Regions from separate parts of the Pseudomonas sp. MT92 genome, predicted to be linked through region 3. Evidence: predicted binding sites of a transcription regulator. Region 3 holds the regulator's gene; each other region holds the start of a gene.
What was found. Region 3 encodes FliA, which starts transcription of late flagellar genes. Its sites were predicted from a motif close to CTAAAGTTTNNNNNNNNNNNGCCGNTAA; they were not measured.
Positions count from the first base shown of each region.

Region 1: AC1Q6D_RS00835 (methyl-accepting chemotaxis protein) is a predicted target of FliA. The motif match lies at 2,275-2,302, and genes of this name have one in related genera.
Region 2: AC1Q6D_RS13240 (flagellar protein MotY) is a predicted target of FliA. The motif match lies at 2,716-2,743, and genes of this name have one in related genera.
Region 4: AC1Q6D_RS19605 (methyl-accepting chemotaxis protein) is a predicted target of FliA. The motif match lies at 2,291-2,318, and genes of this name have one in related genera.

Region 1 is NZ_JBXAFA010000001.1:174,938-180,500, forward strand. Features, by position in the region: gene AC1Q6D_RS00825 (NorM family multidrug efflux MATE transporter) at 1-1,145, opposite strand, end outside; gene AC1Q6D_RS00830 (LysR substrate-binding domain-containing protein) at 1,304-2,224, shown strand; gene AC1Q6D_RS00835 (methyl-accepting chemotaxis protein) at 2,410-4,386, shown strand; gene AC1Q6D_RS00840 (YifB family Mg chelatase-like AAA ATPase) at 4,421-5,563, opposite strand, start outside.
Region 2 is NZ_JBXAFA010000006.1:133,573-139,135, forward strand. Features, by position in the region: gene AC1Q6D_RS13230 (hypothetical protein) at 1-291, shown strand, start outside; gene AC1Q6D_RS13235 (argininosuccinate synthase) at 398-1,615, opposite strand; gene AC1Q6D_RS13240 (flagellar protein MotY) at 1,745-2,650, opposite strand; gene pyrC (dihydroorotase) at 2,810-3,856, shown strand; gene rnt (ribonuclease T) at 3,853-4,530, shown strand; gene AC1Q6D_RS13255 (peroxiredoxin) at 4,700-5,302, opposite strand.
Region 3 is NZ_JBXAFA010000008.1:210,669-216,231, reverse strand. Features, by position in the region: gene AC1Q6D_RS17020 (chemotaxis protein CheA) at 1-1,794, opposite strand, end outside; gene AC1Q6D_RS17015 (protein phosphatase CheZ) at 1,849-2,637, opposite strand; gene AC1Q6D_RS17010 (chemotaxis response regulator CheY) at 2,657-3,028, opposite strand; gene fliA (RNA polymerase sigma factor FliA) at 3,194-3,934, opposite strand; gene fleN (flagellar synthesis regulator FleN) at 3,931-4,761, opposite strand; gene flhF (flagellar biosynthesis GTPase FlhF) at 4,878-5,563, opposite strand, start outside.
Region 4 is NZ_JBXAFA010000010.1:158,093-163,655, forward strand. Features, by position in the region: gene AC1Q6D_RS19600 (alpha/beta family hydrolase) at 1-577, shown strand, start outside; gene AC1Q6D_RS19605 (methyl-accepting chemotaxis protein) at 692-2,257, opposite strand; gene AC1Q6D_RS19610 (CPBP family glutamic-type intramembrane protease) at 2,364-3,155, opposite strand; gene acnA (aconitate hydratase AcnA) at 3,348-5,563, opposite strand, start outside.

The sequences.
Region 1 (5,563 bases), on a different contig from region 3:
CAGCCCATGGCGATGGTTTGCGTCCCGTCGAACAGCTCGAACCACGCCGCCACCGCCAACAGGCTCACCGCCAGGTGGATGACGTCGCGAAACGCCGGGTCGTTGTGGTCAAGAAACAGCCCCACCAACTGGTTCGGCAACAGCCAGAACACCATCGCAAAACACAGCATCGCCGCAGCACCGAAAGCGAGGCCGACCCGGCCAGCCAGTCGTGCATCGGGCAGTTGCCCGGCGCCGTAGTGCTGGCCGATGCGCATGGTGATCGCGTAGGAAATCCCCGCTGGCACCATGAACGCCACCGAAACGATCTGCAGGGCGATCTGGTGTGCTCCCAATGGCGTGCTGCCCATGGTGCCCATGCACAGCGCCGCGAAGGCAAACAACCCGACCTCCACTGCGTAGGTGCCGCCAATCGGCAGGCCCAGACGCCACAGCTCTTTCAGGTACGGCCGGTTGAGCCGCAGCAGGCCATGACGTAGCGGATAGGCGTCGTAAGCCGGATGCCGACGAATGTGCAGCGCCAATGCCAGGGCCATGATGTTGGCGACAATCGCCGTGACCAGGCCAATCCCCATCAGCCCCAGTTTCGGCAGGCCGAACAGGCCGGTAATCAGGGCGTAGTTGAGCAGGAAGTTCGCCACCGTACCGCCCAGGCTGATCACCATCACTGGCGTGGCCCGGCCGATGGCGCTGGTGAAACCACGCAGGGCCATGAAGCTCAGGTAGCCGGGCAGGGCGAACGGCAGAAAGATCAGAAACTGACCCGCCGACTGGACGTTGATCTCAGCCTGGCCGAACAGCAGCAGCACCGGTTTCAGATTCCACAGCAGCAAACCGGCGACCAGTGCCATCAGCCACGCCAGCCACAATCCGGCCTGGGTCAACCGTGTCGCGCCGAGGATATCGCCGGCACCCTGACGGATCGCCACCAGGGTGCCGACCGCAGCAATGACGCCGATGCAAAAAATCGACACGAACGAATAGGTCGCCGCGCCGAGTCCACCACCGGCCAATGCCTCGGGACTCAGGCGCGCCATCATCAAGGTGTCGGTGAGGACCATCAACATGTGCGCCAACTGCGAGGCAATCAACGGCCCCGCCAGCCGCAGGATGGCCCAGAGTTCAATACGCGCTGGATGCTGCATGGTCATCACGCTCGTTTATCAAAGAGGACAGGAAAGCGTCGATTCTCGGCGCTCTGCGCGGAATGCACAAAGGGATAAAAAGGATGGGTGGCATGATTAAAACTCATGCTGGAGAGTTTCTGCTAGGGTGGCCTTATCCCGCTGTAGGAGCTTTCCCAATGTCACGTCGCCTTCCTCCCTTGTATGCCTTGCGCGCATTCGAAGCTGCGGCGCGGCACAGTTCGTTTACGCGAGCGGCTGAAGAACTGTCGATCACCCAGAGTGCGGTCAGCCGGCACATTCGTACGCTCGAAGAGCACTTTGCCTGCCGTCTGTTTCATCGCAGTGGTCGCCATCTGCAACTGACCGAATCGGCTCGCTTGCTGTTGCCGGGCATCCGCGAGGGGTTCACCGCACTGGAGCGCGCCTGTAACACCCTGCGCGCCGAAGACGACATCCTGCGCATGAAAGCGCCGTCGACCCTGACCATGCGCTGGTTGCTGGCGCGCCTGAGTCGTTTCCGCCATCTGCAACCGGGCAACGAGGTGCAATTGACCAGCGCCTGGATGGATGTCGATTCGGTGGATTTCAACGACGAGCCGTTCGACTGTGCCGTGTTGCTGAGCAACGGGCACTTCCCGCCGGATTGGGAGGCGAGTTATCTGTTTCCCGAGGAACTGATCCCGGTGGGCGCGCCCAACCTGCCGAGCGATCAGCCCTGGGACGCGGCGCGGCTGGCGAACACCGAGTTGCTGCACCCGACACCGGACCGGCGCGACTGGCGTAACTGGCTGGAGCGCATGGGCCTGGCCGATCAAGTGTCACTCAAGGGGGGGCAGGTGTTCGATACGCTGGAACTGGGCATGATCGCGGCCGCCCGCGGCTACGGCGTGTCCATGGGGGATCTGCTGATGGTGGCGGAGGATGTGGCGCAGGGACGCTTGAGCCTGCCATGGCCGACGGCGGTCGCCAGCGGCGAGCGTTATTACCTGGTCTGGCCGAAAACCCGTCCCGGTGGCGAGCGTATGCGTCGGCTCAGCGATTTCCTGCAAAGTGAAGTCCGGGCGATGGAATTGCCGGATGTCGAGCACTTGAGCTGAAACGATAGAGCCGCCGCAATGGCGGCCTTAAGCAATATCCCGGTTTTTTACTCAAGTATTCCCTCCCTCCGCCGAAAATCTGCAAGTGGGACCTTCGTGCAGGTTCGACGCTTTCCCCATTATCAGAAATTTTGCTGAGTGTGCGTTGCGATCAGGATGATCCGGGCGCTCGGCCAGGAGCCGTCATGTCTCAACCTCGTGCCCGGATCGCCTCGCAGTTGGGTCTTGCGCTCGCTGTGATTCTGGTGACTGTCATCAGCGCAAGTACCTTGTTCGCCCTGCGTTCGCTGAACACCGCCAACCTGGCCACCCGCGAAGAGCATCTGGCGAGCGAAGCCCGGTTATTGGCCGATCAGCTGAGCACCTTCCACGGTACGTTGCGTGAAAGCACCCAGCGCCTGGCGGGCCTGTTCGAAAAGCGTTTCAGTGCTGGCCTGAGCGTGCACCCTGATGAGCCGGTAACGGTTGCGGGCACGCAGACTCCGGGGCTGCATCTGGGCAGCGAAGTGCTCAACAACAACTTCAAGGAAGTGGATGAGTTCAAGCAGATGACCGCTGGCGTGGCGACAGTGTTCGTGCGCAGCGGCGAAGACTTTATCCGGGTCAGTACCTCCCTGAGCAAACAGGACGGCAGCCGGGCCATCGGCACCCTGCTTGATCATGCTCACCCGGCCTACGCACGCCTGATCGCGGGGCAGGGCTATGTCGGGCGTGCCTTGCTGTTCGATCGCTCCTACATGACGCAATACACCCCGGTACGGGACAGCAGCGGCAAGGTGATTGCCGTCCTGTTCGTGGGCTTCGATTACACCGACGCGCAGAACGCGCAGTTCGAAAACCTCAAGCGTTTCCGCATCGGCCAGACCGGTTCACTGGCACTGTTGGACGAGCAGAACAAATGGCTGGTACCGATTGCCGGTGTGCAAGCGCTGGATCAGGCCGTGCCGGCCGTCGTGGCGCTGGTCAAGACGCCGGGCAAAGGCCGGTTCTGGAGCGACAAGTCCGAAGATTTCTACAGCATTGCCGTGCCGTTTGAAGGCGGCCCGTGGTCGGTGGTGGCGAGCATGCCGAAAACCGAAATCGGCGCTGTGACCTGGAGTGTCGGTATCCAGTTGGCTATCGGCAGTCTGTTGGCGATGTTGCTGGCGGTCGGCGCGGCCGTCTGGCTGTTGCGCAGCAAACTGGCGCCGCTGGGGGATCTGGTGCGTCAGGCCGAAGCCTTGGGCGCCGGTGATTTGAGCGTGCGTCTAAGCGTGTCGAGCAACGATGAAATCGGCCAGTTGGCTCGTGCGTTTAACCAGATGAGTCAAGCGTTGTCGACCATGGTCGAGCACATTCGCAACGCCTCGATGGAGGTCAACAGCCGCGCCCAGGCCTTGTCCGGTTTATCCGGCGGCGCCTATGAAGGGATGGAGCAGCAATCGGGCGAGATCACCAGCATGGCCGGGGCCGTGGAAGAGTTCAGCGCCACCTCCCTGAACATCGCCGACAACATGGGCAACACCCAGCGCCTGGCCCAGGAAAACGCTCAGCAAACCCGGATCGGTCGCACGTCGATGGACGAAGCTTCCTCGTCCCTGGAGCAAATCGCCGGTGCACTGAACAGCACCGCGACGGTGATCAACACTTTGGGCCAGCGCTCCCAGGAAATCGGCGGCATCGTTGGCGTCATCACCTCGATCGCCGAACAAACCAACTTGTTGGCGCTTAATGCTGCGATCGAAGCGGCGCGTGCCGGTGAGCAGGGGCGTGGCTTTGCCGTGGTGGCCGATGAGGTGCGCAACCTGGCTTCGCGCACCCGTCAGGCCACGGACGAGATTTCCGTGATGATCCAGAGCATCCAGCAGGAAACCGGCAACGCCATCAGCACCATGGAGCAGGGTAATGTGCTGATGCAGGAAGGCTTGTCGCGCAATGCCAATGTCGCCTCCGCGCTGGCGCGTATCGACGAGCAAAGCCGTTCGGCTGGCCAGCAATTCGCCGCGATCACCACGGCGACCCAGGAGCAGAGCAGCACCGCGACCTTGCTCAGCAGTAACTTGCAAAGCATTGCCCTGGCGAATAGCGAGCAGCGGGAAGTGGTGTCGAACCTGGCGGTCACTGCCAAAGAGCTGGAGAAGCTGGCGGCAGACTTGCGTGCCGAGGTTGACCGGTTTCGTTGAGGTGCTTTTGAAATAGTCGATGCGGCGTCGGCACTTATTGCATCGCCGGCCGATACTGCAATGCTTCCGCCAGATGCTCACGCCTGATCCCGTCGACCTGCTCCAGATCCGCCAAGGTTCGCGCCACCTTCAGCAGCCGATGCGCCGAGCGCAGCGACAGGGTCAGCCTTTCACAGGCCGTTTCCAGCCAGGTCTCATCGACTGTGGATAACGTGCAGTGCCGGCGCAGCCCCGGCAAATCGAGAAAGGCGTTGGCGCACCCTTGGCGCTTTTGCTGTCGTTCACGGGCTTCAGCGACCCGCTCCGCCGCGCTGGCGCTGTCCTCTCCGGGTTTCACCGTCGGATTCAGCGCCGTGGCCTCCCGCGCAACCGTCAGGTGCAAATCGATCCGATCCAGCAACGGCCCGGACAGTTTGTTGCGATAGCGCTGGACCATGTCCGGGGTGCAGGAGCAGCGGCCAGTGGGTTCGCCAAGATATCCACAGGGGCACGGATTCATTGCCGCCACCAGCTGAAAACGTGCCGGGAATCGCACGCGATCCTTCGCTCGGGAAATCACGATATGGCCCGACTCCAGAGGCTCCCTTAACACCTCCAGTACTTTGCGGTCGAACTCCGGAAGCTCATCGAGAAACAAAACACCGTGGTGGGCGAGGGTAATTTCACCGGGCTGCGGTTTCGAGCCGCCACCGACCAGCGCCGGGCCTGAAGCCGAGTGGTGCGGTTGTCGGAAGGGGCGCTGCGGCCAATGACTCAAAGGGACGCAACTGGTGACTGACTGAATCGCCGCCACTTCCAGTGCTTCGCACTCGGCCAGGGGCGGCAACAGCCCTGGCAGGCGACTCGCCAGAAGCGTCTTGCCCGTTCCCGGAGGTCCGCTGAACAGCAAGTTATGCGCGCCGGCTGCAGCAATCAGCAACGCCCGTTTGGCGGCTTGCTGGCCCTGCACTTCGTTCAGGTCGGGATAGGGTTTGCTGGCGTGGATCAATCCATCGGAGACATAGGGTTCTACCGGCGTGTGTCCATTGAAATGCGCCACGGCCTGCAGCAGATGATCCACCGCAATCACCTTCAACCCCGACGCCAGGCACGCCTCCTCGGCATTCGCGCTCGGCACCATCAACGAACGCCCGGCCTTGCGCGCGGCCAGTGCCGCCGGCAACACGCCTCGCACCGC
Region 2 (5,563 bases), on a different contig from region 3:
ATTGATGCACGCTGCCTGAGCAAAAAAATCGAATTCAGCGCTTTATTGGAGAATATCGAGAGGCCACGGGACAGGCAGGCACACGTGATTTTGTTTCTCACCTGCGCAGAATCGGAGGCCATACTGAAAAACTGTGCAATCAAACATTCCAAGCTGACGCGCAAGCGCCATAGCGCCACATGTTGCGCTGCTTACAATTTGAACACACATGAGGTGACGGTCATTGACCATAGCGGCCAATCGATATCAGAGACGCGCGGGAAATATCAGAGGGAGACAGATAGCAGATAAAGAGGGTGACAAGAAAATCGCGATGTCGAAGGACCAGATAAACACTATTTCGGGCTTGTGGCCTCGTCGATGACGAGGCCACAAATCCCTTACCCGCTCAAAGGCCTTAGAAAAGCTTCCGGCCCTTGTTCGCAGCAATGCGCATGCGCAATGCGTTGAGCTTGATGAAACCCGCCGCGTCGGCCTGATTGTAGGCGCCGCCATCTTCCTCGAAGGTCGCGATGTTGGCGTCGAACAACGACTCGTCGGACTTGCGACCGGTCACGATCACATTGCCCTTGTACAGCTTCAGGCGCACAACGCCATTCACGTGAGCCTGGGACGCGTCGATCATCTGCTGCAGCATCAGACGCTCCGGGCTCCACCAGTAGCCGGTGTAGATCAGGCTGGCGTACTTCGGCATCAACTCGTCCTTGAGGTGAGCCACTTCGCGGTCCAGGGTGATCGATTCGATCGCACGGTGGGCGCGCAGCATGATGGTGCCGCCAGGTGTCTCGTAGCAGCCACGGGACTTCATGCCCACGTAACGGTTCTCGACGATGTCCAGACGGCCGATGCCGTGTTCACCACCGATACGGTTCAACGTCGCCAGCACGGTAGCCGGGGTCATTTCGACGCCGTCCAGTGCGACGATGTCGCCGTTGCGGTAGGTCAATTCCAGATACTGCGGCTTGTCAGGCGCCTTCTCCGGGGAGACGGTCCAACGCCACATGTCTTCTTCGTGCTCGGTCCAGGTGTCTTCCAGCACGCCGCCTTCATAGGAGATGTGCAACAGGTTGGCATCCATCGAGTACGGGGATTTCTTCTTGCCGTGACGCTCGATCGGGATTGCGTGCTTCTCGGCGTAGTCCATCAGCTTCTCGCGGGACAGCAGGTCCCACTCGCGCCAAGGGGCAATCACTTTCACGCCTGGTTTCAAGGCATAGGCGCCCAGTTCGAAACGAACCTGGTCGTTGCCCTTGCCGGTAGCGCCGTGGGAAATGGCGTCTGCGCCGGTTTCGTTGGCGATTTCGATCAGGCGTTTGGCGATCAACGGACGAGCGATGGAAGTACCCAGCAGGTACTCGCCTTCGTAAACGGTGTTGGCGCGGAACATCGGGAAAACGAAATCGCGCACGAACTCTTCGCGCAAGTCGTCGATGTAGATCTCTTTCACGCCCATGGCCTGAGCCTTGGCGCGTGCCGGTTCGACCTCTTCGCCCTGACCCAGGTCAGCGGTGAAGGTCACCACTTCACAGTTATAAGTATCCTGCAGCCACTTGAGGATCACCGAAGTGTCCAGGCCGCCGGAATACGCCAGAACGACCTTGTTTACGTCCGCCATGCCATCACTCCACGGGGTTCTACGGAAAGCCGGGAAGTCTACCGCTCATGCAGGATAATTTACAGAGGCGCGACAGCTTATGACGACGAAGCGACAGATTATGTCGAGAGCGCGACGATGACCGGCGAGTCAGGAGGTCGCCGATGTGGCTGGCTTCGTGGCCTGCGGGGCCACCTGCTCTGGCGGAGCTCCGCGTTCCAGGCGAACGGCGACCCGACGGTTCTTGGCCCGATTGGCATTGTTTGTGTTGGGTGCCAGTGGGTAACGCTCACCGTGGAAGCGCATGGTGACCTGCGATTCCTGAATGCCATTGGCCTTGAAGAACTCCATGACCGCCAGGGCCCGGCGCCGTGACAGGTCGCGGTTGGTCAGGCGGTTGCCGCTGTTGTCGGAATGACCGTCGAGTTCGATGTGATTGACCGTCGGATCGGCCTTCATGTACTCCAGCATCACCTGCAGCTTGGCTTTCGCCGCCGCATCCAGGTCGATACCGCCACCAGGGAAACCAACTTCGGATTGTTTCACCTGCTCGAAGTTCTGCGGCAACAACTTCGCCACGCAACCCTGATAGTCGGCAAACGCCTTGCTGAACTTGACCGGCAGCAACCGCACTTCCGACACACGCCCATCCCCCGAAGAATGCCGGATCACAGGGCTGCGTCCGTCCATCAGGCCACTGATCAATCGCCCCGCCTGCACCTGCGAACTGTTGAACAGCACATTGCCGCTGCCGATTCTCACCGAACCCAGGTTGATATCGCCCCGCCCCGGTTGCCACGGCGCAGCCGCCGCCAGCAAGGTGGCCGACCCGCCACCCATCATGGCGTTGTAGGCATTCAGACGAAACGTCGCCTGCTCGCCAGCACGGCGCACGAATTGTCCCGAGCCAAAATCAGTGATCGGCTGGGTCAGTCTGCATTCGAACTTGTCACCTTCGACCGTCCACTCGATGCTCTCCAGTCGGGTCTGGAAAGTGAGCGCCATCGCAGGAAGGCTGGCAAACACACTGAGCAAGGCTAAATAACGCTGGCGCACGGGAGGCTCCACTGGCTTCTACAACAAAAAGACCGACACACATATGTTTACGGCATACCTGTTGGATATCGGAAGCTTCCCGTAAAACTTGATAGCGAGTGCCTGCAAGAGTCTTTTCCGGTAGCATTCCCCTCAGTTTGACCCGCCTGGAATCCCCTCATGTCCGACCGCCTGACCCTGCTGCGTCCCGACGACTGGCACATTCATCTTCGCGATGGTGCCGTGTTGACCAATACCGTTGCGGATGTTGCGCGCACCTTTGGTCGCGCCATCATCATGCCCAACCTGGTTCCGCCGGTCCGTAATGCGGCTGAGGCCGACGGCTATCGCCAGCGGATTCTCGCTGCTCGCCCGGCCGGCAGCCATTTCGAACCGCTGATGGTCCTGTACCTGACCGACCGCACCCAGCCTGAAGAAATTCGCGAGGCCAAGGCCTGCGGTTTCGTCCACGCCGCCAAGCTGTACCCGGCCGGCGCGACCACCAACTCGGACTCTGGCGTCACCAGCATCGACAAGATCTTTCCCGCACTGGAGGCCATGGCCGAAGTCGGAATGCCCTTGTTGATCCACGGCGAAGTCACCCGTGGCGATGTCGATGTATTCGACCGCGAAAAGATCTTCATCGATGAGCACATGCGCCGTGTGGTCGAGCGTTTCCCGACCCTGAAAGTGGTGTTCGAACACATCACGACCACAGACGCCGTGCAGTTCGTCAACTCGGCTTCGGCCAACGTGGGCGCGACCATCACAGCGCATCACCTGCTATACAACCGCAACCACATGCTGGTGGGCGGGATTCGTCCGCACTTCTACTGCCTGCCGATCCTCAAGCGCAATACGCACCAGGAAGCCCTGCTCGACGCCGCCACCAGCGGCAGCGAGAAGTTCTTCCTCGGCACAGACTCGGCGCCCCACGCCCAGCATGCCAAAGAAGCCGCTTGTGGCTGCGCTGGCTGCTACACCGCCTATGCCGCGATCGAGTTGTATGCCGAAGCCTTCGAACAGCGCAATGCGCTGGACAAGCTGGAAGCCTTCGCCAGCCTCAACGGCCCGCGTTTCTATGGCCTGCCGGCGAACACCGATCGCATCACCCTGGTCCGCGAAGAATGGACCGCCCCCACCAGCCTGCCGTTTGGCGAGCTGACCGTTATCCCGCTGCGCGCCGGTGAAAAACTGCGCTGGCGCCTGCTGGAGGAACACGCGTGAGTGAAGAGCATTTCGACGACGAACAGGAAGGTCATGGCGGCGGAGGCGGTCCCCGTCATCCAATGGCTGCCAGGTTTCGTGGTTACCTGCCCGTTGTCGTCGACGTAGAAACCGGTGGTTTCAACTCGGCCACCGACGCCCTGCTGGAAATTGCCGCGACCACCATCGCCATGGATGAAAAGGGGTTTGTGTACCCGGATCACACCTACTTCTTCCGTGTCGAGCCGTTCGAAGGCGCGAACATCGAAGCCGCCGCCCTGGAATTCACCGGGATCAAGCTCGATCACCCGTTGCGCATGGCCGTGAGTGAAGAAACAGCCCTGAACGACATCTTCCGTGGCGTACGCAAGGCCCTCAAGGCCAATGGATGCAAACGGGCGATCCTGGTCGGACATAACAGCAGCTTCGACTTGGGCTTCCTCAACGCTGCGGTCGCGCGCCTGGACATGAAGCGCAATCCGTTTCACCCGTTCTCCAGTTTCGATACCGCGACCCTGGCCGGTCTGGCTTACGGCCAAACCGTGCTGGCCAAGGCCTGTCAGGCAGCCGATATCGACTTCGATGGTCGCGAGGCTCACTCGGCTCGCTACGACACCGAGAAGACGGCCGAGCTGTTCTGCGGCATCGTCAACCGCTGGAAACAGATGGGCGGCTGGGAAGATTTCGACGATTGACCTGTAGGAGCGAGGCTGCTCGCAATAGTGGTCAACGATAACGCGGGGGATCTGGCTCTCTGCGGTATCCAGCGTTCATCGCTAGCAGGCTCGCTCCAACAGAAAGCATAAAAAACACCCATAAAAAAACCGGCCTCGAAGGCCGGTTTTTTTGTACCTGGAACGTGCCTTACAGAGCAGCAGCGTGCTCAGTCAGGTAAGCCGCAACGCCTTCTGGCGAAGCGTTCATGCCTTTGTCGCCTTTTTTCCAGTTGGCAGGGCAAACTTCGCCGTGCTCTTCGTGGAATTGCAGAGCGTCGACCAGACGGATCAGCTCTTCCATGTTACGGCCCAGTGGCAGGTCGTTGACGATCTGCGAGCGAACAACGCCTTTGTCGTCGATCAGGAACGCGCCACGGAAAGCAACGCCGTCAGCGGACTGAACGTCGTAGGCCTTCATGATTTCCTGCTTGATGTCGGCAGCCATGGTGTAACCCACCTGGCCAATACCGCCGTTGTTCACCGGGGTGTTGCGCCATGCGTTGTGGGTGAAGTGCGAGTCGATCGACACAGCAACCACTTCCACATTGCGCGCCTTGAAGTCAGCCAGGCGGTGGTCCAGAGCGATCAGCTCGGACGGGCAAACGAAGGTGAAGTCCAGCGGGTAGAAGAACACCAGGCCGTATTTGCCTTTGATGGCCGAAGACAGGGTGAAGCTGTCAACGATTTCGCCATTGCCGAGTACGGCCGGTACGGTGAAGTCAGGGGCTTGTTTGCCTACGAGTACGCTCATTGGATATCTCCTGGTGTAGAAACGTAAAAACAAGGTTGGTGCCAGCCTGCCACCCTCAGGCGACAGCCCTGTGACACAAACCCGTTTCGGAAAGACCGGCCATCATACACTGCGTGTTTGACCTGTCCTCAACGGTTTTTCCCTCGACGCCTGAAAACGCCAGGCCGAATTTCGTTTCACCTGTCCTGGAAGCAACCGTTCGTCAGTACCGGGAAAAGCGTTCATAAAGCACTTTGACAATCATTCTCGTTAACATTAAGA
Region 3 (5,563 bases):
GTTGAGCTGGGAAATCTTGGTTTTCACCACGTCCATGCCCACGCCACGACCCGACACGTCGGAGATCTCGGTCTTGGTCGAGAAGCCCGGGGCGAAGATCAGGTTGTAGCACTCGGTGTCGCTCAGGCGATCGGCCGCGTCCTTGTCCATCACACCGCGTTTTACCGCGATGGAACGCAGGACGTTCGGGTCCATGCCCTTGCCGTCATCGGAGATCGACAGCAGGATGTGGTCGCCTTCCTGTTCCGCGGCCAGGATCACCTTGCCACCGCGGGCCTTGCCCGAGGCTTCGCGTTCTTCCGGCGACTCGATACCGTGGTCGACTGCGTTGCGTACCAAGTGGACCAACGGGTCGGCCAGGGCCTCGACGAGGTTCTTGTCGAGGTCGGTTTCTTCGCCGACCAGCTCCAGGTTGATTTCTTTCTTGAGCTGGCGAGCCAGGTCGCGAACCAGACGCGGGAAGCGCCCGAAGACTTTCTTGATCGGTTGCATCCGGGTCTTCATGACCGCGGTCTGCAGATCGGCGGTGACCACATCGAGGTTCGACACAGCCTTGGACATGGCCTCATCGGCGCTGTTGGCACCCAGGCGAACCAGGCGGTTACGCACCAACACCAATTCGCCGACCATGTTCATGATTTCGTCGAGACGTGCGGTGTCAACCCGCACGGTTGTCTCTGCTTCACTGGCCGGCTTTTCGTGCGCCGGGGCCGGGGCCGAGGCCGGGGCACGGGCCGGAGCCGGGGCAGCGGCTGGCGCGGGTGCAGCGGCTGACGCCGGTGCTTCGGCTTTGGGCTCGCTAGCCTTCGCCACCGGTTTCGGGGCCGCGGCCTTGGCCACGGGCGTCGCCACCGAAGCACTGGCGCCGGTAGCAGTACCGACTTCAGTGAACTTGCCTTTGCCGTGCAATTCGTCGAGCAGCGATTCGAACTCGTGATCGCTGATCAGATCACTGCCCGCCGCCGCGGCGTTTGGCGCTGCTGGCGTCGGTACCGAAGCGATGGCCGACTCCAGCGCATCGACAGCAAAGTTGCCCTTGCCGTGCAACTGATCGAGCAAGGCTTCGAATTCGTCGTCGGTGATATCGGAGCTGTCGCCCGCCTCTTTCGGGGCTTGCGGTTCCGTGGACGCAGCAGGCGTCGCCACCACATCGACGGCGAACTGACCTTTACCGTGCAGTTGATCGAGCAACGACTCGAACTCGGCATCGGTGATTTCGTCACTGGCGGCGGCAGCGCCGTCCGGTACTGGAGCAGCAGCTGGCGCTTCAGCCTGGGCCTTGACGGCATTCAGCGAGTCCAGCAGTTGTTCGAATTCGTTGTCGGTGATGTCGCCCGAGTCGCTTTCGGCAACGGGCTCTTCCATCACTTCGGCGACAGGCGCGGGAGCCGCCTCGTCAGCCGATTGCGGCTCGGCCAGACGGGCCAGCGCCGCCAGCAATTCGGGTGTGGCCGCCGTGATCGGACTGCGCTCGCGGACTTCGCCGAACATGCCGTTCACCGCGTCCAGTGCTTCGAGAACCACGTCCATCAATTCCGAGTCAACGCGACGCTCGCCCTTGCGCAGGATGTCGAACACGTTCTCGGCGATGTGACAGCACTCCACCAGCTCATTGAGCTGAAGGAAGCCGGCGCCCCCTTTTACAGTGTGAAAACCGCGAAAAATTGCATTGAGCAAGTCCGCATCATCCGGCCGGCTTTCCAGCTCGACCAGTTGCTCGGACAGTTGCTCTAGAATCTCGCCGGCCTCAACCAGGAAATCCTGAAGGATCTCTTCATCGGCGCCGAAGCTCATTAAGGGGGTGCTCCTACAGGTCTAAAAACCCAAAAAACCTAAAATTCTAAAACGCTAAAATCCCAGGCTGGATAACAAATCGTCCACATCGTCCTGACCGGACACAACGTCTTCTCTTTTATCGGCATGAATCTGCGGACCTTCACCCTGAGAGAGATGTTTTTGTGGATCTTTTTCTGCAAGCATCGCTTCACGGTCATGTTCGATGCCGGCGAAGCGGTCCACCTGACTGGCCATGAGCACGAGCTTGAGCAGGTTGCTTTCGACTTCGGTGACCAGAAGGGTCACACGCTTGATCACCTGACCAGTGAGGTCCTGGTAATCCTGGGCAAGCAGGATGTCGTTCAGGTTGCTCGACACCGCGCGGTTGTCTGCGCTGCTGCGCGACAGGAACCCGTCGACCCGCCGGGCCAGCTCGCGGAACTCTTCAGCCCCGACTTCGCGACGCATGAACCGCCCCCAGTCCGTGCTCAAGGCCTGGGCTTCATCAGCCAGGCTGTTGACCAGCGGCGTGGCGCTTTCCACCAGGTCCATGGTGCGGTTGGCTGCGGCCTCGGTCAGCTTGACCACATACCCCAGACGCTCGGTGGCGTCGGTGATCTGTGACACCTCCTCGGCTTGCGGCATGTGCGGGTCAATCTGGAAATTGACGATCGCACTATGCAGCTCGCGGGTGAGCTTGCCCACTTCCTGGTACAGGCCGCGGTCACGGGTCTGGTTGAGCTCATGGATCAATTGCACAGCATCGCCGAACCTGCCTTTTTCAAGGCTCGCGACCAGTTCGACGGCGTGTTTTTTCAGGGTCGATTCGAAATCGCCCTGCGATGATTCGTTATGTCCCATAGCTCCCCCGTGGCGCAGTTCAACCAATGCGTTCGAAAATCTTCTCGATTTTTTCTTTCAACGCCTGGGCCGTGAAGGGTTTGACCACATAGCCGTTAACGCCCGCCTGGGCCGCTTCGATGATCTGCTCGCGCTTGGCTTCAGCGGTCACCATCAACACGGGCAGATGCTTGAGTTTTTCATCGGCACGCACGTGGCGCAGCAGATCAATACCGGTCATGCCAGGCATGTTCCAGTCCGTCACCAGAAAGTCGATGCTCCCGCTGTTGAGAACCGGAATGGCAGTAGTGCCATCGTCGGCCTCGACCGTGTTGGTGAACCCAAGGTCACGCAACAGGTTTTTTATGATCCGCCGCATCGTTGAGAAGTCATCAACGATGAGGATTTTCATGTTCTTGTCCAATTCGACCTCCAAGCAGACTAAAACGCGCCCAGCACCTGGACGCGCCATTTCAATCAATCTGGCAAAGCACTCAATGACAGTCTGGAGTACAACGGATCGAGACCGGCGCGGTTAATACCCCACCAGTCACGTCGCAGTGCCCCCACACTGCCTTCAGCGCGCTCGCCACTCTCCCAAACGCCCCCGCAAGCGGGCCGCGCACTGGCTGTGTAACTGGCTGACCCGAGATTCGCTAACCCCCAGGACCTCACCGATTTCCTTGAGATTCAACTCTTCGTCGTAGTACAGCGCCAACACCAGTCGCTCGCGCTCCGGCAAATTGGCAATCGCATCCGCCAGCGCCGCCTGGAAGCGTTCATCTTCCAGATCGCGTGACGGCTCGAGATGAGCACTCGCGCCATCCTCGTGCAGCCCTTCGTGTTCGCCGTCCTGCAACAGATCGTCGAAGCTGAACAACCGGCTGCCCAGGGTGTCGTTCAAAATCCCGTAATAATCATCGAGACTCAATTGGAGTTCGGCCGCAACTTCGTGATCTTTAGCGTCACGGCCGGTTTTAGCTTCAATCGAGCGAATTGCGTCGCTGACCATGCGCGTGTTGCGGTGAACCGAACGAGGCGCCCAGTCCCCCTTGCGCACTTCATCGAGCATGGCGCCGCGGATTCGTATGCCCGCGTACGTTTCGAAACTCGCGCCTTTGCTGGCGTCGTATTTGGCCGACACTTCCAGCAGGCCGATCATCCCGGCCTGGATCAGGTCTTCGACCTGGACACTGGCCGGCAGACGCGCCAGCAAATGGTAGGCAATGCGTTTAACCAGTGGCGCGTAACGCTCGATCAACTCGTACTGCGCGTCACGTGCCGACTTCTTGTAAAGGTTGTAACCGCTGGCGGTCATAGCACGGGTCCTGCCGTTTGTTGCACAAGGCGCTCAACGAAAAACTCCAGGTGTCCACGCGGGTTGGCAGGCAGCGGCCAGGTGTCGACTTTCTGGGCGATAGCCTTGAACGCCAGCGAGCACTTGGAGCGCGGGAACGCTTCGTAGACGGCACGTTGCTTCTGTACCGCCTTGCGTACGCTTTCGTCGTAAGGCACGGCACCGACATATTGCAGGGCGACGTCAAGAAAGCGATCCGTGACCTTGGTCAGTTTGGCGAACAGATTGCGGCCTTCCTGCGGGCTCTGCGCCATGTTGGCCAGGACCCGGAAACGGTTCATGCCGTAATCGCGGTTGAGCAATTTGATCAAGGCGTAGGCGTCGGTGATCGAAGTCGGCTCATCGCAGACCACCAGCAAGACTTCCTGCGCCGCGCGGACAAAACTGACTACCGAGTCACCAATGCCCGCAGCGGTGTCGATCACCAGTACGTCGAGGTTGTCGCCGATGTCGCTGAAGGCCTGGATCAGGCCGGCGTGTTGCGCCGGACTCAGATGAACCATGCTCTGGGTGCCGGACGCGGCCGGCACGATGCGGATGCCGCCCGGCCCCTGCAACAGGACGTCACGCAGCTCGCAGCGGCCTTCGATTACGTCGGCCAGGGTACGTTTGGGTGTCAGGCCCAGGAGAACGTCGACGTTCGCCAGCCCCAGGTCGGCGTCCAGCAGCATGACGCGACGGCCAAGCTCAGCTAAAGCCAGGGACAAGTTCACTGACACGTTAGTCTTCCCGACGCCACCTTTGCCGCCGGTCACCGCGATCACCTGTACGGGATGCATGCTGCCCATGTTATTTCTTTACCTTGTCTTGCATAGACGGAGGCCACATTACTGGCTGCGCGTTCTCAACCGGAACAATGCATGGCAGACCATCGATGTAGGTACAAAAACTATTCATTTTTACCTCAGCCAACCTGCTTGGTCGGACTGTGGTAGATGTCAGCGAACATGTCAGCCATGGCTTCTTCGCTGGGTTCTTCCTGCATTTGCACGCTAACGGCGCGACTGACCAACTGATGACGACGCGGCAGATGCAAATCATCCGGAATCCGCGGGCCATCGGTCAGGTAGGCCACCGGCAGTTCATGACTGATGGCCAGGCTCAACACCTCGCCCAGACTGGCCGTTTCATCCAGTTTAGTCAGGATGCAGCCGGCGAGCCCGCAGCGCTTGTAACTGTGATAAGCGGCGGTTAGAACCTGTTTCTGGCTGGTGGTTGCCAGAACCAGATAATTTTTCGATTTGATGCCCCGACCGGCCAGGCTTTCGAGCTGCATGCGCAGGGCCGGATCACTGGCCTGCAGGCCGGCGGTATCGATCAGCACCACGCGCTTGCGCAGCAATGGATCCAGCGCCTGCACCAGCGATTGCCCCGGATCGACATGGGTCACCGACACATTGAGAATCCGACCAAGGGTCTTGAGCTGCTCCTGGGCACCGATGCGGAAGCTGTCCATGCTCACCAGCGCGATGTTCTGCGGGCCGTACTTGAGCACGTAACGGGCGGCCAGCTTGGCCAGGGTGGTGGTCTTGCCCATGCCGGCGGGGCCGACCATGGCAATCACGCCGCCCTCTTCCAGCGGCTCCATTT
Region 4 (5,563 bases), on a different contig from region 3:
GACCTTGATCCTGGCCCATGGTGCCGGAGCGCCGATGGACAGCGACTGGATGAACGACATGGCCACACGCCTCGCGGCGCAAGGCGTCAACGTGCTGCGCTTTGAATTTCCATACATGGCGCAGAGGCGTGTCGACGGCGGCAAGCGCCCACCCAACCCGGCACCGAAGCTGCTGGAGTGCTGGCGCGAGGTGTACGCCGTGGTGCGACGTCATGTCACTGGGCGCCTGGCCATCGGCGGCAAGTCCATGGGCGGGCGGATGGCCAGTTTGCTGGCGGATGAAATGGGCGCTGATGCGTTGGTGTGCCTGGGCTATCCGTTTTATGCGGTGGGCAAGCCGGAGAAACCGCGAGTGGAACATCTGGCGGGGTTGAAGGCGCGGACGCTGATCGTGCAAGGCGAGCGGGATGCGCTGGGCAATCGCGAGACGGTCGAGGGGTATGTGTTATCGCCGGGCATCGAGGTCATGTGGCTGGTTGCGGGGGATCACGACTTGAAGCCGTTGAAGGCTTCGGGGTTTAGTCATGAGCAGCACTTGGCGGCTGCAGCGCAGAAGGTGGCTTTATTCCTTCGGTGAGGGTTTGTTGAGGTTGTGATGGTCCCGTCGCGGGACGACCCGGCAGCATCCCGTCTACAGGCTCAAAAAAACCCGGAAGCTTTCGCGATCCGGGTTTTGTTTTTCTGGCAGCAATCAGCGGTTGAACCGCTCCACCAACGAATACTGGGTATTCGCGGTTTTGGTCAGCTCTTCACTCAGCAGCGCCGAGTTCTGAGCCTGTTCCGAGGTTTGGTCAGCGAGGATGGAAATGTTGCTGATGTTGCGGCTGATCTCCTCGGCGACCGAGCTTTGCTCTTCGGTCGCGGCAGCGATCTGGGTGGTCATGTCAGTGATGTTGGCCACCGCTTCGCTGATGCCGACCAAGGCCTGATCCGCTTCCAGTACCCGCGCCACGCCTTCTTCAGCCTGACGATGCCCGGCTTCCATGGTCTGCACCGCTGTGCTGGCCGTTTGCTGGAGCTTGGCGATCAGGGCGTGAATCTGCCCGGTGGATTCGCTGGTGCGTTGCGCCAATTGGCGTACTTCATCGGCCACCACTGCAAAACCGCGACCCATCTCACCGGCGCGGGCCGCTTCGATAGCAGCGTTGAGTGCCAGCAGGTTGGTCTGGTCGGCGATGCCTTTGATCACGTCGACCACGCCGCCGATTTCGTCGCTGTCCTTGGCCAGTTGGGTCACGGTCTGGCCGGTTTCCCCGACCACCACCGACAGGCGCTGAATGGCTTCGCGGGTTTCCCCGGCGATGTCACGGCCGCGACTGGTCAGGCGATTGGCTTCCTGGGTAGCGTCGGCGGTGCGTTGCACGTGGCTGGCGACTTCCTGGGTGGTGGCGGCCATCTCATTGACGGCGGTGGCCACCTGCTCGGTTTCGACGCGCTGGCGCTCCAGGCCCGAGGAACTGTTGTGGGCCAGGGTGTCCGATTGTTTCGCCTGATCGGTCAGGTGCTCGGCGGTGTCCTGCAGGCGGGTCAGGCAGGTTTTCAGGCGGGCTTCCTGGCTGAGGATCGACATCTCCAGACGTGCCTGGGCACCGCTGCTGTCGGTATACATCTGCGCGATCAGCGGGTCGGACGTGGTCTGCTCGGCCAGTCGCAACAAGCGCTTGATCCCGCGTTGTTGCCAGCCCAGGCCCATCAGGCCCAGGGGCACCGAGAGACCGGCGGCCAGGGCAAACCCCCAGTGGGAGTTCAGCGTGGCGCCAATCATGAAACTCAGTTGGCTGACCAGAATGAACGGCAACCAGTCCTGCAGAATCGGCAACCATTTATCGGAGGAAGGAATGGCCGACTTGCCCTGATTGATGCGCTGGTAAAGCGCTTCGGCACGGCGGATCTGCTCCGCGGTGGGCTTGACCCGCACCGACTCGTAACCGATCACCTGATTGCCTTCGAAGATCGGCGTCACATAGGCGTTGACCCAGTAGTGATCACCGCTCTTGCAGCGATTCTTGACGATACCCATCCATGGCAAGCCTTGTTTCAGTGTTGCCCACATGTGCGAGAACACCGCGGCCGGGACGTCGGGGTGACGCACCAGGTTGTGCGGGGCACGGATCAGTTCTTCCTGAGAAAACCCGCTGATGTCGACGAAGTCGTCGTTGCAGTAGGTGATCAGGCCTTTGGCATCAGTGGTGGAAATCAACCGTTGCTGAGCCGGAAAGGTCCGTTCGCGTTGTGTAATTGGTTGGTTGTTACGCATGGCTTTTTTTTATCCGCAAGGCTTTCAAGTGCTGTATCGGCACCCATGGCTATTTGTTGAGACGAATTTTCGATTATCGGTGGTGCGTCGCAAAATGACCCATGCGTCAGCCGGTGAGCATTGGATAGGTGAACAGTCCGAAGTGCAGCAGGTTCAAACCGAAGTGGGTGGCGATGGCGGCAGACAGTCCGCCAAAACGGTAGGCCAGACCATAACCGACGCCGGCCAGGCTCGCCAGCAGTACCCATTGCCAGCCCGCACCGGCATGCGCCAGGCCGAACAGCAGTGAGGTGAGCAGCAGGGCGAGGTTTTCGCCATAAGCCAGGTTTTTCAGGCAACGGTTCAGGCCACCCTGTATATAGCCGCGAAAGAGTGCTTCTTCGACCAGTGTTACCAGTAGCAAGTTGTTGAGCAGCCAGATCCAGGCCTGGTCCGGCCATTTCGGCGCCCAAGCGATGACGCCCAGCAACAGCGCGCCACCCAGTGCCAGCACCGCACTCAAGGTCAACGCCAGCGCGGTGGCATACAGGGACACTCGCAACGACCGCTGGCCGACAATCCATGGGCACACCAACAATAGCCAGAAACCGATCAGGGGTTTGTCCAGATTCAGGTACATGGAAAACGGCAAGGCGTCGTCGGTGAAGCGCTGGGGGGCGATAACGCGACCATTGTAGAAACCGGGCAGCCAGTGCAGCGCCAGTGCCAGGGCCAGAAAGATGAACAAGCCGTGGCCGAGGCAGCGGCCGAACTGAATTGTTTGCTGGCGAGCGGCGAAAGCGGCCATCAGCAACAACGCGACGGAGATTCCGGCGAACCAGCCGAGGTGACCATAGGCCAGGGCCATGCCGTAGCCGAGGGAGAGCAGGGCCAGAAATGTCCATGGCAGGGCGAGCATTGCAAGTCCTTGTGTCTGACGTTCTGTGGGGTGACCCTATCTCCGGTTCAGGAGCGAGCTTGCTCGCGATAGCAGAGGGTCATTCATCATCGTCCATGAATGGTACACCGTCATCGCGAGCAGGCCCGCACATGGATTTTTGTGATCCCAAAAAAAACACCGCCCGAAGGCGGTGTCTTTGTCAGTACGCCGTCATGAGGCAATCAACTGCCGCAGCACGTAATGTAAGATCCCTCCCGACTTGAAGTATTCCACTTCGTTCAGCGTATCGATTCGGCACAGCACCTCGATTTTCTCGCTCTTGCCGTCTTCACGGGTGATGACCAGGTTCAGGTTCATCCGTGGCGTCAGCTCAACGCCGGTCAGGCCTTGGATGTCCAGGGTTTCCTTGCCGGTCAGGTTCAGGCTCTTGCGGTTCTGGTCGAGTTTGAATTGCAGCGGCAACACGCCCATTCCCACCAGGTTGGAGCGGTGAATACGCTCAAAGCTTTCGGCGATGACCGCTTTGACCCCCAGCAGATTAGTGCCCTTGGCCGCCCAGTCCCGGCTCGACCCGGTGCCGTATTCTTGCCCGGCGATCACCACCAGCGGCGTGCCCGAGGCTTGATAGCGCATGGCTGCGTCGTAGATCGCCAGTTTCTCGCCAGTCGGTATATAGAGGGTGTTGCCACCTTCTTCGCCGCCAAGCATTTCGTTGCGAATGCGGATGTTGGCGAAGGTGCCGCGCATCATCACTTCATGGTTTCCGCGCCGCGAACCGTAGGAGTTGAAGTCCCGTGGCTCCACGCCTTTCTCGCGCAGATAGCGCCCCGCCGGGCTGTCGGCCTTGATGTTGCCGGCCGGTGAAATGTGGTCGGTGGTCACCGAATCGCCCAGCAGCGCGAGGATGCGGGCGCCGGCAATGTCCTTGACCACGGGGGGCGGCCCGCCGATGTCATCGAAGAACGGTGGATGCTGGATGTAGGTCGAATCCGCCTGCCAGACGTAAGTCGCGGCCTGCGGCACTTCGATGGCTTGCCACTGCTCGTCGCCGGCAAACACTTCGGCGTACTCCTTGTGGAACATCGCGGTGTTGACTTGCTCCACGGCTTCGGCGATTTCCTTGCTGCTCGGCCAGATATCGCGCAGGTACACCAGGTTGCCGTTCTGGTCCTCACCCAGCGGCTCGGTGCTGAGGTCGATGCGCACCGTGCCCGCCAACGCATAAGCGACCACCAGCGGCGGGGAGGCCAGCCAGTTGGTTTTCACCAGCGGATGCACCCGGCCCTCAAAGTTGCGGTTGCCCGATAGCACCGAGGCCACGGTAAGGTCGGCCTGCTGGATGGCTTTTTCGATCGGTTCCGACAGCGGCCCGGAGTTGCCGATGCAGGTGGTGCAGCCGTAGCCGACCAGGGCGAAACCCAGTTGATCCAGATACTGCGTGAGCCCGGCTGCCTTGTAGTAGTCGGTGACCACTTTCGAGCCAGGAGCCAGCGAGCTTTTCACCCAGGGTTTGCGTTGCAGGCCTTTTTCCACGGCTTTTTTCGCCACCAGACCGGCGGCCATCATTACGCTCGGATTGGAGGTGTTGGTGCAGGAGGTGATCGCGGCAATCACCACCGCGCCGTTTTTCAGCCGATGGGTCTGGCCCTCGTATTCATAGTCCGCTTCGCCGGCCATGTCCGCATTGCCCACGGCCACACCGCCACCGCCCTCGCTTTCGAGGCGGCCTTCTTCCTTGCTGGTGGGTTTGAGCTGGACACCGAGGAAATCGCTGAACGCTTGCGCGACGTTCGGCAGCGACACGCGGTCTTGCGGGCGCTTCGGCCCGGCGAGGCTGGCTTCGACGCTGCCCATATCCAGCGCGAGGCTGTCGGTGAATACGGGCTCTTTGCCCGGCAGGCGCCACAGGCCCTGGGCCTTGCTGTAGGCCTCGACCAATTTGACGGTCGAGAGGGGGCGGCCGGACAGGCGCAGGTACTCCAGCGTCACCTCGTCCACCGGGAAGAAACCGCAGGTGGCGCCGTATTCCGGGGCCATGTTGGCGATGGTCGCGCGGTCGGCCAACGGCAGGTCGTCCAGCCCGTCGCCATAGAATTCGACGAACTTGCCGACCACGCCTTTCTTGCGCAGCATTTGGGTGACCGTCAGCACCAGATCGGTGGCGGTGATGCCTTCCTTGAGTTTGCCGCTGAGCTTGAAGCCGATCACTTCGGGAATCAGCATCGACACCGGCTGGCCGAGCATCGCCGCTTCCGCTTCGATCCCGCCAACGCCCCAGCCGAGCACGCCCAGACCGTTGATCATGGTGGTGTGGGAGTCCGTGCCCACCAGTGTGTCCGGGAAGGCGTAGGTGCGTCCGTCCTCGTCCTTGGTCCAGACCGTGCGACCGAGGTACTCCAGGTTGACCTGGTGGCAGATCCCGGTGC